Regions from separate parts of the Streptococcus sp. Marseille-Q5619 genome, predicted to be linked through region 3. Evidence: predicted binding sites of a transcription regulator. Region 3 holds the regulator's gene; each other region holds the start of a gene.
The links. The regulator Rex, encoded in region 3, represses fermentation and respiration genes when NADH is low (regulators of the CRP and FNR family bind a similar motif). The targets are predictions, from matches to a motif close to TTGTGAANTANTTCACAA.

Region 1 (3,454 bases), on a different contig from region 3:
CACCAACATGGTTATTAGCAAAATCGATGCTAGACAAATCTACCAAACCAACTGCAATAGCAAGAACAGTTGTTGTCAAGATAGAGAGAATAATTCCCCCTTTAATTCCTTTGATAACAAAGAAGATAGTAATGGCAAGTCCTGCAAGAGCCACCAAAACAGCTGGATTATTAAAGCTGACCAATCCTGGAACCGCTGAAGAGTTTGCTGCAATCGTTGCTTGGGCTTTGTCAGCCCCTTCTCCTACAACAATATAGTTTCCTGGATCAATCGTGAATTTCAAAAGTCCAGCATTCTTAATCCCTACATAGGCAAGGAAGACACCGATACCAGCTGAAATAGCTGAGCGAAGAGCATTGGGAATCGATTCAATGATCATTTTACGAACATTTGTCAAGGTAATAATCAATGAGATAATTCCACAGATGAAGACCATAGCTAGGGCTTCTTGCCATGAATAACCAAGCCCGAATACAACTGTAAAGGTAAAGAAGGCATTGAGTCCCATACCTGGCGCTTGAGCATATGGTAAGTTGGCGTAGAAGGCCATCATCAGGGTACCAGCAACTGCACCGATAATCGTTGCGAGGAATACACCCTGAGCAGGCATTCCTGTTTGCGAAAGAATTTGTGGGTTTACAAAGAGAATATAACTCATTGCGAAGAAAGTCGTTAAACCAGCGAGAACCTCTGTACGAACGTCTGTACCGTTCTCTTTTAGTTTAAATAATTTGTCCATTATCAATCTCCTTTTAATTTTTACGAACAATAATAGAATTATATCATTTATCATTCACTTTTTCAATATCTTTGTTTAATTTATTTAAGAATTTGATGGAATTTCATTTTTTGTTTGGAATCTGCTTTTCTGTCTGCTTTTTGTTATAATAGAAGACATCTTATCTGGAAAGACACTAGAAAGGTTCATATGACGAAAAAAATTATTGCACTAGATCTGGATGGAACCCTACTCAACTCAGACAGTCAAATTTCTGACTTTACCAAAAAAACCATCAAAAAAGTTGCTGAAAAAGGCCATCAGGTTATTATTACGACAGGTCGCCCTTACCGTATGTCAAAAGATTTTTACCGTGAACTGGGCTTAGACACTCCTATGATTAACTTCAACGGATCCCTTACTCATTTACCAGACCAAGTTTGGGATTTTGAAAAGTGTTTGACGGTAGACAAAAAATATCTTTTAGATATGGTTCGACGTTCAGAGGACATTCAAGCCGATTTTATCGCTGGAGAATATCGTAAAAAATTCTACATTACAAATCCCAATGAAGAAATTGCCAATCCCAAACTATTTGGTGTAGAAGCTTTCCAGCCTGAAAATCAATTCCAGCCTGAATTGGTGACCAAGGATCCTAACTGTATTCTGCTGCAGACCAGAGCCAGCGACAAATATGCCTTGGCAAAAGAAATGAACGCCTTCTACCAGCATCAACTGTCTATCAATACCTGGGGAGGTCCGCTCAATATCCTTGAGTGTACCCCAAAAGGTGTCAACAAAGCCTTTGCCTTGGACTACTTGCTCAAGGTAATGAACCGCGATAAAAAGGATTTGATTGCCTTTGGAGATGAACACAATGATACCGAAATGCTAGCTTTTGCTGGGAAGGGCTATGCCATGAAAAATGCCAATCCAGAGCTACTCCCTTATGCAGATGAGCAAATTTCTCTGACCAATGACCAAGACGGTGTTGCCAAAACCCTACAAGACTTATTCTTATAGTCCATTCTGACCAGCTTGCGAGCTGGTCTTTGTGCTCTTTTCACAGTCTCATCAACCAGTTAATCGATTGTTCTACTTTTTGCCTCCAAAACCTTGGAAAAGGCTTTCTTTTGTGATATACTTCACATATAAATACAAGAGAGCTCGTCACACTCGACTCTGTTGAAAAAATCAATCCAGTCCCGTTGTCCCTGTTCTCGGTCAATATAAAGGAGGATAGCTATGAAAGCTGTTGTTGTAAATCCAGAAAGCACTGGTGTTGCTGTTGAAGAAAAAGTACTCCGTCCACTTGAAACTGGAGAAGCACTTGTAGAAATTGAATACTGCGGTGTCTGCCACACTGACCTCCACGTTGCTCATGGTGACTTCGGTCAGGTACCAGGACGTGTCCTTGGCCACGAAGGTGTTGGTATCGTTAAAGAAATTGCTCCAGATGTGAAAAGCCTTAAAGTCGGTGACCGCGTCAGCGTTGCTTGGTTCTTTGAAGGATGTGGCACTTGCGAATACTGTACAACTGGTCGCGAAACCCTTTGCCGTACAGTGAAAAATGCTGGCTACTCAGTAGATGGTGGTATGGCTGAACAATGTATCGTAACTGCTGACTATGCCGTCAAAGTTCCTGACGGACTTGATCCAGCCCAAGCTTCTTCTATCACATGTGCTGGCGTAACAACCTATAAAGCTATTAAAGAGGCCAAAGTTGAACCAGGCCAATGGGTTGTCCTTTATGGTGCTGGTGGGCTTGGTAACCTAGCTGTTCAATACGCTAAAAAAGTATTCAATGCTCATGTTATCGCAGTTGATATCAACAATGACAAACTTGCCCTTGCAAAAGAAGTAGGTGCTGACATTGTTATTAACGGCCTAGAAGTTGAAGATGTACCTGGACTCATCAAGGAAAAAACTGATGGTGGAGCTCATTCAGCTGTCGTAACTGCTGTATCTAAAGTTGCCTTCAACCAGGCTGTTGACTCAGTTCGTGCTGGTGGTCGCGTTGTCGCTGTCGGCCTTCCTTCTGAAATGATGGAACTAAGTATCGTAAAAACCGTTCTAGATGGAATCCAAGTCATCGGTTCTCTTGTAGGAACTCGTAAAGACTTGGAAGAAGCCTTCCAATTCGGTGCAGAAGGTTTAGTAGTTCCAGTTGTTCAAAAACGTCCAATAGAAGATGCCGTAGCCATTTTCGACGAAATGGAAAAAGGTCAAATCCAAGGACGTATGGTACTCGACTTCACCCATTAATCTAATAAAAACCTATTTTAAAAGTTGGAATGCGCTTCCAACTTTTTTATATTAAATTTTTAAATAAGGATTCAAAAAAACTTCTCTAAAACTCAATATATCAATATTTTCAGATGTAATCTTTTTAATTATTTTATGATAAATAGTTGATTTTTAGATGAAAACGGTTTATACTTAAAAAGTCTTAAAGTTTTCTTAAATGAAAACTAAAACAAAAAAGGAGGAATGACAATAATGAGTATCGGAATCATTATTGCGAGCCACGGCGAATTTGCTGCGGGTATTCATCAGTCAGGATCTATGATCTTTGGTGAACAAGAAAAGGTTCAAGTTGTAACCTTTATGCCAAATGAAGGTCCTGATGATCTATACGCTAAGTTTAATAACGCTGTTGCTGCATTTGACGCAGAAGATGAGGTTCTAGTTTTGGCTGACCTTTGGAGTGGATCTCCATTTAACCAAGCTAGTCGC
Region 2 (3,454 bases), on a different contig from region 3:
AGTTGCGTCCGTAAGAACCACATCCAAGTGTCAATGATGGCAAGAAGGCATTGTAAACGTCCCCGATACCACCGAAAGTAGAAGGTGAGTTACAGATAACACGAATAGCTTTAACAGCTTTACCAAATTCTTTAGTCAATTCTTCGTCAGCTGTGTGGATAGCTGCTGAGTGTCCCAGACCGTTAAATTCGACCATTTGACGAGCCTTAGTAATACCATCTTCACGGCTTTCAGATTTCAAAACTGCGATAACTGGTGACAATTTTTCACGAGTCAATGGCTCATTTTCACCAACTTCTTTACATTCTGCAGCAAGAATGTTTGTTCCTTCTGGAACTGTAAATCCTGCTTGTTCTGCAATCCAAGTTGCTGGTTTACCAACGATGTCAGCGTTCAATTTTGCACCCGCACAGTTTTTGCTGTTTGCTTTCACGCCGAAGCAGAACTCTTCAAGAAGTGCTTTTTCTTTTTTGTTTACAAAGTAAGTGTGGTAAGATTTGAACTCTGCTACAAATTCATCGTAAATTTCTTTATCAATGATAACCGCTTGCTCTGAGGCACAGACCATACCGTTATCAAATGATTTAGACATGACGATATCGTGTGCAGCTTGGCGGATGTTAGCTGATTTTTCAACATAAGCTGGAACGTTACCGGCACCTACCCCAAGAGCTGGTTTACCACATGAGTATGCGGCTTTAACCATGGCATTACCACCAGTTGCAAGGATTGTCGCAACACCTTCGTGGTTCATAAGGGCACTTGTTGCTTCCATAGATGGTTGAGTAATCCATTGTACACAGTTTTCAGGAGCACCAGCTGCTATAGCTGCATCGCGAACGATACGAGCTGCATGAGCTGATGACTCTTGAGCTGATGGGTGGAAGGCAAAAACGATTGGATTACGAGTCTTCAATGAAATCAACGCCTTAAAGATTGCTGTTGATGTTGGGTTTGTTGTAGGAGTGATACCACAGACAACACCAACTGGTTCAGCAATAAGAGTCAAACCTGTTACATCGTCTTCTTCGATAACGCCAACTGTCTTAGTGTGGCGCATGTTGTTTACTACGTGTTCACAAGCAAACAAGTTCTTAGTTGCTTTATCTTCAAATACACCACGTCCTGTTTCTTCATAGGCATGTAAAGCCAATTCTCCGTGGGCATCCAAAGCTGCCACTGACGCTTTAGCTACGATGTAGTCAACCTGCTCTTGATCCAACTTACGCATTTCTTCAAGAGCAACTAGAGCTTTTTGCACCAATCCATCGACATGCTTTTCAGCAGCGAGTTTCTTTTCCTCTGGTGTCACAGTTTTTTTATCAGCCATATTTTCCTCCATAGCTTTCAAGGATTCAATCCCTTGTTAATTTTTTCACAAGTTTATTATAACGCATTATTTCAATTTTGTAAACAGTTTCACAAACATTTCACAAAGAATTTTTAGCACCTTGTGAAATCTTTCTCATTTTCTTTGCTTATCAAGTTTTTTCTTTAGAGTTTGTGAAATTTATTTCAAATATTTTTTATTTCACAAACTTACTTGGAAGGGGGACTTGGAAAGAAAGGGATTTGCAGGTAAGCGCTTACCTGAACATTCTAACAATACCTCCTTTGATAAGGAGGCTTTATTTTTGTTGAAAAACGCCTTGTTTAAAAGTCCCTTCATAAACGACTTCTTGTTCTGTTGTTAGTTTTCCTTTTCCTTCAGCCTGACCATTTACAAAATCACCTTCGTAGGTCCAGCCTTCTTTGGATTGAAAGGTGCCTTTTCCGTTGAAGGCTCCATTGTTGAAACCACCTGTATATTGGTCTCCATTTTGGAAGGTAATGGTACCTTGCCCATTCATTTTACCACGGACAAGACTGCCATCGTAAACAATCGTTCCATTATCAAGCTTTAGAACACCTTTTCCGGGAATATTTAGAAAAAAGACGAGTACAGCACAGAAAACAATGGTAACTACTGCCAAAAGCTCTAAACGTGGACGAGTCAGATAGACACGATACTTTTCGTAAAAATTCTTAAGATTTTCCACCTTCACTCTCCTTTTCTAAACGTTTTAACCAAGCTTGACAACCCTCCTGAACACGCTGATAGGTTTCCTCAAAATCTCCTGTATACCAAGGATCTGGAACACTTTCAGATGCAAATGAGTAAATCTTATCTTGACAGTCTACTGGACACATCTGACGTAAGTCAGAAACATTTGAAGCATCCATGCCGATAATATAATCAAAGGCTTCAAAATCTTCCTTACTAATCTGAAGCGATGTTTTGGCTTTGTTATAAGGAATCTCATACTCTTGAAAAATCCCTTGAGTTCCCTTATGAATCGGATTGCCATGTTCCCAAGAAGAAGTCGCTCGACTTTGGATTTCATAATTATCTGTCATTGATTTCATCACAAACTCGGCCATAGGGCTGCGGCAAATATTTCCTAGACAGACAAAGACTAATTTTTTCATCCCATTTCCTTTCTTTTATAGAAAAACGGGAGTTCGTAATCCCGTCTTATTTTTCAATTGCACCTTCGAGTGAAGCTGTTTCTTTAAGTGGTAATACGGTCTTGATAGCAGCTAGTTCAAACGTCAAGTAAACTCCATCTACATCAAGAACAATTGTTTTCTTCTCCGTATCTACTTCATCGACTGTTCCATAAAGTCCACCGATTGTAATCACTTCATAGCCTTTTTGTAGTTTATTCAAGCTTTCCATACGTTTTTGCGCTTGTTTCTTTTGAGAGCGTTGCGTAAAGAACATCAAGCCCACCATAGCCACAAGAATGATTAAAAATGTATATTGTGATTCCATTATATTCTCCTTTGTCTTTTACATAGGACTACTATATCAAATTTCGGCTACTTTTACAAGATTGTACCTTACTTTTCTGGTAAGAAAAACCAGAGCTTACGCCCTGATTTTTAGGATTATTTCAAGTTTTGAACCACTTTTACAAGATTTTCTACAGTAAAGCCATATTCTGCCAATACTTTTGGTGCTGGGGCAGAGGCTCCGAAGGTATCAATACCGAGAACGGCACCATCGAGACCAACGTATTTGTACCAGTTTTGACTTGCACCCATTTCGACTGCAACACGACGGCGAACTGCATTTGGAAGAATTTCTTCCTTGTAAGCTACATCTTGTTTATCAAAGACATCTGTAGATGGCATGCTGACTACGCGGACTTTTTCACCTTGACTAGCCAATTCTTTGGCAGCTGAGACAGCAAGATTGACCTCTGAACCTGTCGCAATCAAGATGGTATCAAAGTCTGCTGCATTTTCATAGACAACATAGGCACCTTTTGCAACCTTGTCGAAGTCTGTTCCCTCTTCAACAGTCAAGTTTTGACGTGTCAAGACAAGGGCAGTTGGTGTTTTCTCACTTGTCACTGCAAGGTACCAAGCTGCTTGCGTTTCACGCGCATCTGCTGGACGGAAAACGTTT
Region 3 (3,454 bases):
ATCAATTTCCCAGAAGTAGGTTTGAAAAAACTTTTAGCTAGTGTAGCCCCAATTGAGAAAAAAATCTAATTTTCCATCCTTCTCACGAATAATAAAGTGAGGAGGATTTTTATGTACAGTATTTCATTCCAAGAAGATTCACTATTGCCAAGAGAAAGACTAGCCAAGGAAGGAGTAGAAGCGCTCAGTAACCAAGAGTTGCTAGCTATTTTACTTAGGACAGGAACACGTCAAGCCAGCGTTTTTGAAATTGCCCAGAAAGTCTTGAACAACCTTTCAAGCCTAACGGATTTGAAAAAAATGACCCTGCAGGAATTGCAGAGTCTGTCTGGTATCGGTCGTGTTAAGGCTATAGAGTTGCAAGCTATGATTGAATTGGGGCATCGTATTCATAAACATGAGACCCTTGAAATGGAAAGTATTCTCAGCAGTCAAAAGTTGGCCAAGAAGATGCAGCAGGAATTGGGACATAAAAAACAAGAGCACCTGGTGGCGCTCTATCTCAATACTCAAAATCAAATCATCCATCAACAGACCATTTTTATCGGTTCTGCAACTCGTAGTATCGCTGAACCGCGAGAGATTCTTCACTATGCCATCAAGCATATGGCGACCTCTCTCATCTTGGTTCACAATCATCCTTCAGGAGCGGTATCGCCTAGCCGTAATGATGATCATGTCACTAAACTTGTCAAAGAAGCCTGCGACCTGATGGGGATTGTCCTCTTGGACCATTTGATTGTCTCACATTCTAATTACTTTAGTTATCGTGAAAAGACGGATTTAATCTAAAGTTCATTAACAACATAGTCAAAGAGGTTTTTATCTTTGGGACGATTTTCAAATAGAAATTCTGGGTGCCATTGGACACCGAGAAAGGGGACATCATCCGTACTCATGACAGCCTCAATGATACCATCTTTAGGATCATGAGCTGCAATCTTTAAATTTGGTGCTAAATCCTTGATGCTCTGGTGGTGGAAGGAGTTGATATGGGAAATTTCTCCATAGATTTCTCGAAGAACTGTATCAGGCTCTGTCACCAAGCGTTGAGTTGTGTACTCGGCAGAACAATCCTGCCAATGGTCTTCGATATCTTGGTACAGAGTTCCGCCCATGGCAACGTTAAAAAGCTGAGTCCCACGACAGACAGAGAAAATCGGCTTTTGCTGTTTGATAGCTTCCTTGATGAGGGCTAGTTCGAAGATATCTCTTTGAAGGTGGTAGTCATCGCTATCAATGGTTTTTGGTTCACCATAGAATTTTGGATCAACATTTTGCCCACCTGTCAAGATGAGCTTGTCAATCATACTGATATAGTGGCAGGCCATTTCTTGATCACCAATCGGTAGGATGATGGGAATCCCTCCAGCGTCTTTAACGCCTTCAACAAAGCCTTTTGCTGCGTAGCTCATCATGATGTCATCATCAGGATGAGTTTTTTCGTTTCCTGTAATCCCTATAACTGGTTTTTTCATAAAATGATTTTCGCTTTCTAATCCTCTTTTCGCATGAAATAGAGGAGGGTTTGGAGTTCACTTGTCAAATCGACATACTGAACGACCACATCTTTTGGTAAATGCAGATGAACTGGTGAAAAACTAAGAATTCCTTTTACGCCAGCATCAACCAAGAGATTAGCGACCTCTTGTGACTTGACGCTGGGAACGGTCAGGATAGCAGTCTTGACATCAGCATCCTTGATTTTATCCTTGATTTGAGAAATTCCGTAAATGGGAATCCCGTCAGGAGTTTGGGTACCGACTTCAGGATGGTCATCTAGGTCAAAGGCCATGATAATCTTCATCTTGTTACGCTCGTGGAAGCGGTAGTGGAGAAGGGCATGACCCATATTTCCAATACCTACTAGCATGACATTGGTAATGGAGTTATCATTGAGCAAATCGGCAAAAAACGTCATCAGTTTTTTGACATCATAGCCAAAACCACGACGACCTAGTTCACCAAAATAGGAAAAATCACGACGAACTGTCGCTGAATCAATACCGATAGCCTCTGCAATTTGTTTAGAGTTGGCACGTTCAATCTTTTCTGCATGAAATCTCTTAAAAATTCGATAGTAGAGAGAGAGTCTTTTCGCTGTAGCTTTTGGAATAGCAGACTGTTTATCTTTCACAAAATCACAACCTTTCTATTCTTCTATTTTATAGAAACATTGTGAAAAAATCAACAAAAACAAGAAAAAACTAAGAAAAATCTTAGTTTTGATGTAAAAATTCTGCATGTGATAGAAAACGGTAGAGGTCTCCAACCAATCCTTGGTAAACTTCCTGCCCCTCAAAAGTCAAAGAAGTCACATAAAGTGTATCTGGTAGGGTCACACATCCTGACAAAGCCAGCATGAGAGCTTCATAATCCTCATACTTGAGTGTACGCTCTACCCGATAGCTGTCCTTATAGGTCAGTTCAAACATTTTGGCTCTATCTTTCCGATTTTGTAAAGACACCACGTTCTACCAAGCTATCCATGAGGAAATAGAATTTTTCCTGATGAATGTGGTGGTCTTCTGATTTGAAAATATCAACTAGACGTAGCCCAAACTTGTCAGTGATATTGATTTTAGCACCTGTAAGTTCCTTGTTAATGATGATTTTGAGTTGGAAGCCTTCACCGCTGTTTGGCACTTTTTCAAGTAGGCGAGTCAATTCATAGTTACCAACCTTAGTCTCAAAAAAGGTGTTGTCCTTAAGGGTGAATTTTTTAACAGAAGGGCTAAGAGTGTAGTCGTAACGACAATTTTTTAACTGAATGGTTTTTTCAAATGCCATATGGCTAACCTCCGATAATTTCTTTTAAGGTCTTTGCGAGGGTATGTAGGTCTTCAACAGTATTTTCTGGCGAGAGACTGATACGAACGGATTCCTTCAAGCGTTCTGAATTTGCCCCGTACATGGCTTCAAGAACATGGCTGGATTGGACAATGCCTGCCGTACAGGCTGAGCCAGTAGAGATTGAAATTCCAGCCAAATCTAGCCGAAGGAGTAAGAGGTCGTTTTTCTGACCAGGAAATCCAATATTGAGAACATAAGGGAGATGATGTTGTCCTCTATTCACGTAATACTGAATTCCTTCTAGCTCTGCAAGAAAGGCAGTTTCTAGATTTTGTACATGTTGGAAATGTTCTTCCTGTTTTTCTAGGTCTTCTTTTAGGGCTGCAACCATACCCACGATGGCAGCTAGATTTTCAGTTCCGGCTCGTTTTTTCTGTTCTTGGTCTCCGCCATGAAGATAGGAATCAAAATCCATGCTAGATGCGTAGAGAAAACCGATTCCCTTAGGACCATGGAACTTGTGGGCAGAAGCAGTGAGAAAATCAATGCCCAATTCTTCTGGGTGTATAGGGATTTTACCAATAGCCTGAACTGCATCGACATGATAGGCGGCTGGGTGTTGCTTGAGTATTTGGCCAATTTCAGCAATGGGCAGTAGGTT
Region 4 (3,454 bases), on a different contig from region 3:
TTTACAGCGCTTGTCTCCTATCCTCATATAAAGCTCATAGGCGTCTAACTTAGGGACAAAATAAATGTCTTGTGCCCCTTTTTTCCGAGCCGAACGAATGATTTCTTGTGCAATTTCTTGAACCATACTTACCTCCTCACCTATACTATTCGCAAAGATTTGGAAAAATAAAAAAAGCAACTCCAAAAAAGTTACTTTTTCTCTATTTTAATTTCATACGGCAAGAACGGTGCCTTTCCTTACCTGTTTGTTTTTCATAGCCTGGGCGTAGTTTTTCATCTGGGATAACCTGCTCATCCTGCAAAAGAGCCAAAGAATGGTATTGTTGTAAATACTCATCACATTCATCACACCAGCGTTGGTCTTCCGGATCCCAAAAAATGGTCATCAAGTCACTTCTGCTTTTATAAAGAGGGGATTCTTGTTCTAATTTAAACCAGCAAGTTTTGTAGTATTTGAGAGCATCATAATACTGGTCAAATTTCTTACTAGCTACAATATCTTCTTCCCAACCTTCTAAGAACCACCACGGTTCAAAATCTCCGTACATTTCTATAACACGATACATATTCATTCATTCCTTTGTACCGTATATTATAACCAATTCCGCTAAACAAGGAAAGAAATATGCTCATTTCTTAATTTCTTGATAAAAAATCCAGCCATCTGATGGATGACTGAATTTCTATGTGCTTATGTTCCAAAATGTTTTTACTACTTAAGCTTCTGAAATATCGTTTTCGATAATGACCTTAATTGCATGGTGGTCTGCTGCCTTACTGAAAACTTCATAGGCTTTTTCAATTTCACTTAGTTTGAAATAGTGAGTTACCAATTTTTCTGGTTCAATCTTATGACTTTCAAGAGCTTTCAACAATTGTGGAGTTGTATTTGTAGATACCAAACCAGTTGTTACATTGATGTTGCGAATCCAAAGCTTGTCCAAATCAAATTCAACTGGTTTACCATGCACACCACAGTTGGCAACTGTTCCGTCTACACCGATAATCTTTTGACAGAAATCAAATGTTGCAGGAATACCAACAGCTTCGATAGCAACATCTACACCACGACCATCTGTCAAATCATAAATTTCTTTAATGGCTTTTTCAGGGTCTGAAGAATTAACTTTATGAGTCGCACCAAATGATACAGCAGTTTCCAAGCGGTTATCGTCTAAGTCCACCATAATCAATTTAGCTGGTGAATAGAATTGGGCTGTCAAAAGAGCAGCCAATCCAACAGGTCCTGAACCAATAATGGCTACGCTGCAACCAGGTTCTACTTTCCCTTTTAAGACACCAATTTCATATCCAGTAGGTAGAATGTCTGATAGCATAACCAAGGCTTCATCTGACAAGTCTTCTGGAGTGTGGTAAAGAGTGTTATCTGCATGAGGGACACGTAGATACTCAGCCTGCATACCATCAATCAAGTGACCAAAAATCCAGCCCCCTTCGTCTTCACAGTGGGCATAAATTCCTTTTTTACAGTAGTAGCATTTACCACAGGCACAGACACAAGAAATCAAGACCTTATCGCCTTTTTTGAAGTTAGAAACTCCTTCCCCAACTTCTTCCACAATCCCAATCCCTTCGTGACCAAGAATGGTACCACTTTGGCAAGCGGGAACATCCCCTTTGATAATATGGAGGTCTGTTCCACAAATAGTGGTTTTTACGATACGCACAATAGCGTCAGTTGGCTTGCGAATAACTGGTTTGTCTACGTCAACAAAAGAAGCAAGTCCTGGTTTAACATAAGTATAGGCTTTCATAAAGCATTCCTCCGTTTTTTTATTTGTACTATTTATAATATAATTATAAGCCTTTTCATTTGTTTCTTCAAGTTTTTTTGTGATTTTTTTAACTTTTTTATTTACCGGTAAAGCAATATAGATAAAAAAGCAGAAGCTAATCTCTAACTTCTGCTTTCTCTCTTATGCTTGATAACGTTTCACACCATCTAGGTAGGTTGCTACCAATTCCAAATCTTTATCTAGTACGATAAAGTCAGCGTCGTAGCCTTCACGGATTTGGCCACAGACGTCATCGATGTGAACGGATTTTGCTGGGTTAAGGCTAGCCATCATGACCGCTTCATGCGGATTAGCAATACCCCACTCGACTACATTTCTCATACCATCTTTAAGTTTGAGGATAGAACCTGCCAAATTACCAGTAGATTTGAGACGTGCAGTTCCATTTGCTACTATAACAGGGAATTCTCCCAACATATAGTCACCGTCTTCAAGCCCACCAGCTGTCATACAGTCCGTAATAAGAGCGATGTTTTCTGTCCCCTTTTGCTTAAGTAAAATCTCACAAGCTTTTGGATCTACGTGATAACCATCACAAATCAATTCTGCGTAAGTATGTGGGAGCTCATACATAGCTCCTACCATACCTAGTTCGCGGTGTGTTAAACCACGCATCCCATTATAGGCATGTACCCATACACTAGCTCCAGCATCAACTGCCTTCTTAGCTTGTTCAAATGTCGCATCTGAGTGTCCAAGTGCAACTGTCACACCTTCACCTGTAATAGTACGTACAAAATCTTCCACCCCATCACGTTCTGGTGCAATAGCGATTTTATTTAGCATCCCTTTTGCAGCATCTTGCCAAGAATGAAACTCCTCAACACCCGGATCTCTCATATAAGTCGGATTTTGTGCCCCCTTAAAAGTTTCTGTGAAATATGGACCTTCATAATAAATCCCACGAATCTTAGCACCTGTTGCTTCTTTATAATGGTTTCCAAGATTTTCAGTGACTGCAAGCAATTGCTCATAAGTGGCTGTTAAAGTTGTGGGCAAGAAACTGGTAACACCGGTACTAAGAAGTCCTTCACTCATAGTATGCAATGTACCTTCAATGTTGTTGTCCATCACATCTACACCTGCATATCCATGAATATGAGTATCCACAAGACCTGGTGCAATGCTATAACCAGTATAGTCAAGAACCTCTGCTCCTTCAGGAATTTGATCCACATGTTTCCCAAATTTGCCATCAACAAGTTCTAGGTACCCACCGCGACGAATGCCAAATGGATAGAAAAACTGATCCGCTTTAACGTAATTAGGCATAATAATGACCTCCTTAAAAGATTACTTTTGATATTTATTATGTCAATTACATTATAAACCTTTCTGATTCATTTGTAAATGGTATAGACCTATTTTCTAGAGATATTTTAAAAGAGCTGGATTTCTCCAACTCTTCTCTTTTAAATATACGTTATTTTGATTTGACTGGTTTGTCTTGAGCTGTTTGCAAGGCTGCAGCAATGGTATCTGCATACAATTTAGCTCCGGCTTCAATTTTGCTAGTGTCACTTCCGAAATGGACTTGGTCTGTTCCTGTCCAGATCTCTGGATGTTCCTTAGCAACTTGATTCCAATCAGCAATGGTGATATAAGGAGTCTTCTCTGCCAATTCTCTCATATAGG

Region 1: the regulator Rex is predicted to act here: its motif matches at 1,852-1,869, upstream of adhP (alcohol dehydrogenase AdhP).
Region 2: the regulator Rex is predicted to act here: its motif matches at 1,364-1,381, upstream of adhE (bifunctional acetaldehyde-CoA/alcohol dehydrogenase).
Region 4: the regulator Rex is predicted to act here: its motif matches at 1,855-1,872, upstream of OC530_RS09655 (zinc-dependent alcohol dehydrogenase family protein).

Annotation. Positions count from the first base shown of each region.
Region 1 is NZ_CAMPPO010000002.1:573,947-577,400, forward strand. Features, by position in the region: gene OC530_RS03825 (NCS2 family permease) at 1-739, opposite strand, end outside; gene OC530_RS03830 (Cof-type HAD-IIB family hydrolase) at 929-1,741, shown strand; gene adhP (alcohol dehydrogenase AdhP) at 1,964-2,983, shown strand; gene OC530_RS03840 (PTS sugar transporter subunit IIB) at 3,218-3,454, shown strand, end outside.
Region 2 is NZ_CAMPPO010000007.1:203,553-207,006, reverse strand. Features, by position in the region: gene adhE (bifunctional acetaldehyde-CoA/alcohol dehydrogenase) at 1-1,330, opposite strand, end outside; gene OC530_RS09795 (MORN repeat-containing protein) at 1,629-2,039, opposite strand; gene OC530_RS09790 (low molecular weight protein-tyrosine-phosphatase) at 2,026-2,469, opposite strand; gene yajC (preprotein translocase subunit YajC) at 2,516-2,815, opposite strand; gene tkt (transketolase) at 2,932-3,454, opposite strand, start outside.
Region 3 is NZ_CAMPPO010000001.1:164,341-167,794, reverse strand. Features, by position in the region: gene pcrA (DNA helicase PcrA) at 1-69, shown strand, start outside; gene radC (DNA repair protein RadC) at 112-792, shown strand; gene OC530_RS00750 (gamma-glutamyl-gamma-aminobutyrate hydrolase family protein) at 789-1,478, opposite strand; gene OC530_RS00745 (redox-sensing transcriptional repressor Rex) at 1,496-2,137, opposite strand; gene OC530_RS00740 (DUF4649 family protein) at 2,220-2,435, opposite strand; gene OC530_RS00735 (DUF1831 domain-containing protein) at 2,443-2,790, opposite strand; gene OC530_RS00730 (cysteine desulfurase family protein) at 2,795-3,454, opposite strand, start outside.
Region 4 is NZ_CAMPPO010000007.1:181,113-184,566, reverse strand. Features, by position in the region: gene comGA (competence type IV pilus ATPase ComGA) at 1-126, opposite strand, end outside; gene OC530_RS09660 (DUF1033 family protein) at 203-568, opposite strand; gene OC530_RS09655 (zinc-dependent alcohol dehydrogenase family protein) at 719-1,777, opposite strand; gene nagA (N-acetylglucosamine-6-phosphate deacetylase) at 1,940-3,091, opposite strand; gene OC530_RS09645 (acyltransferase family protein) at 3,243-3,454, opposite strand, start outside.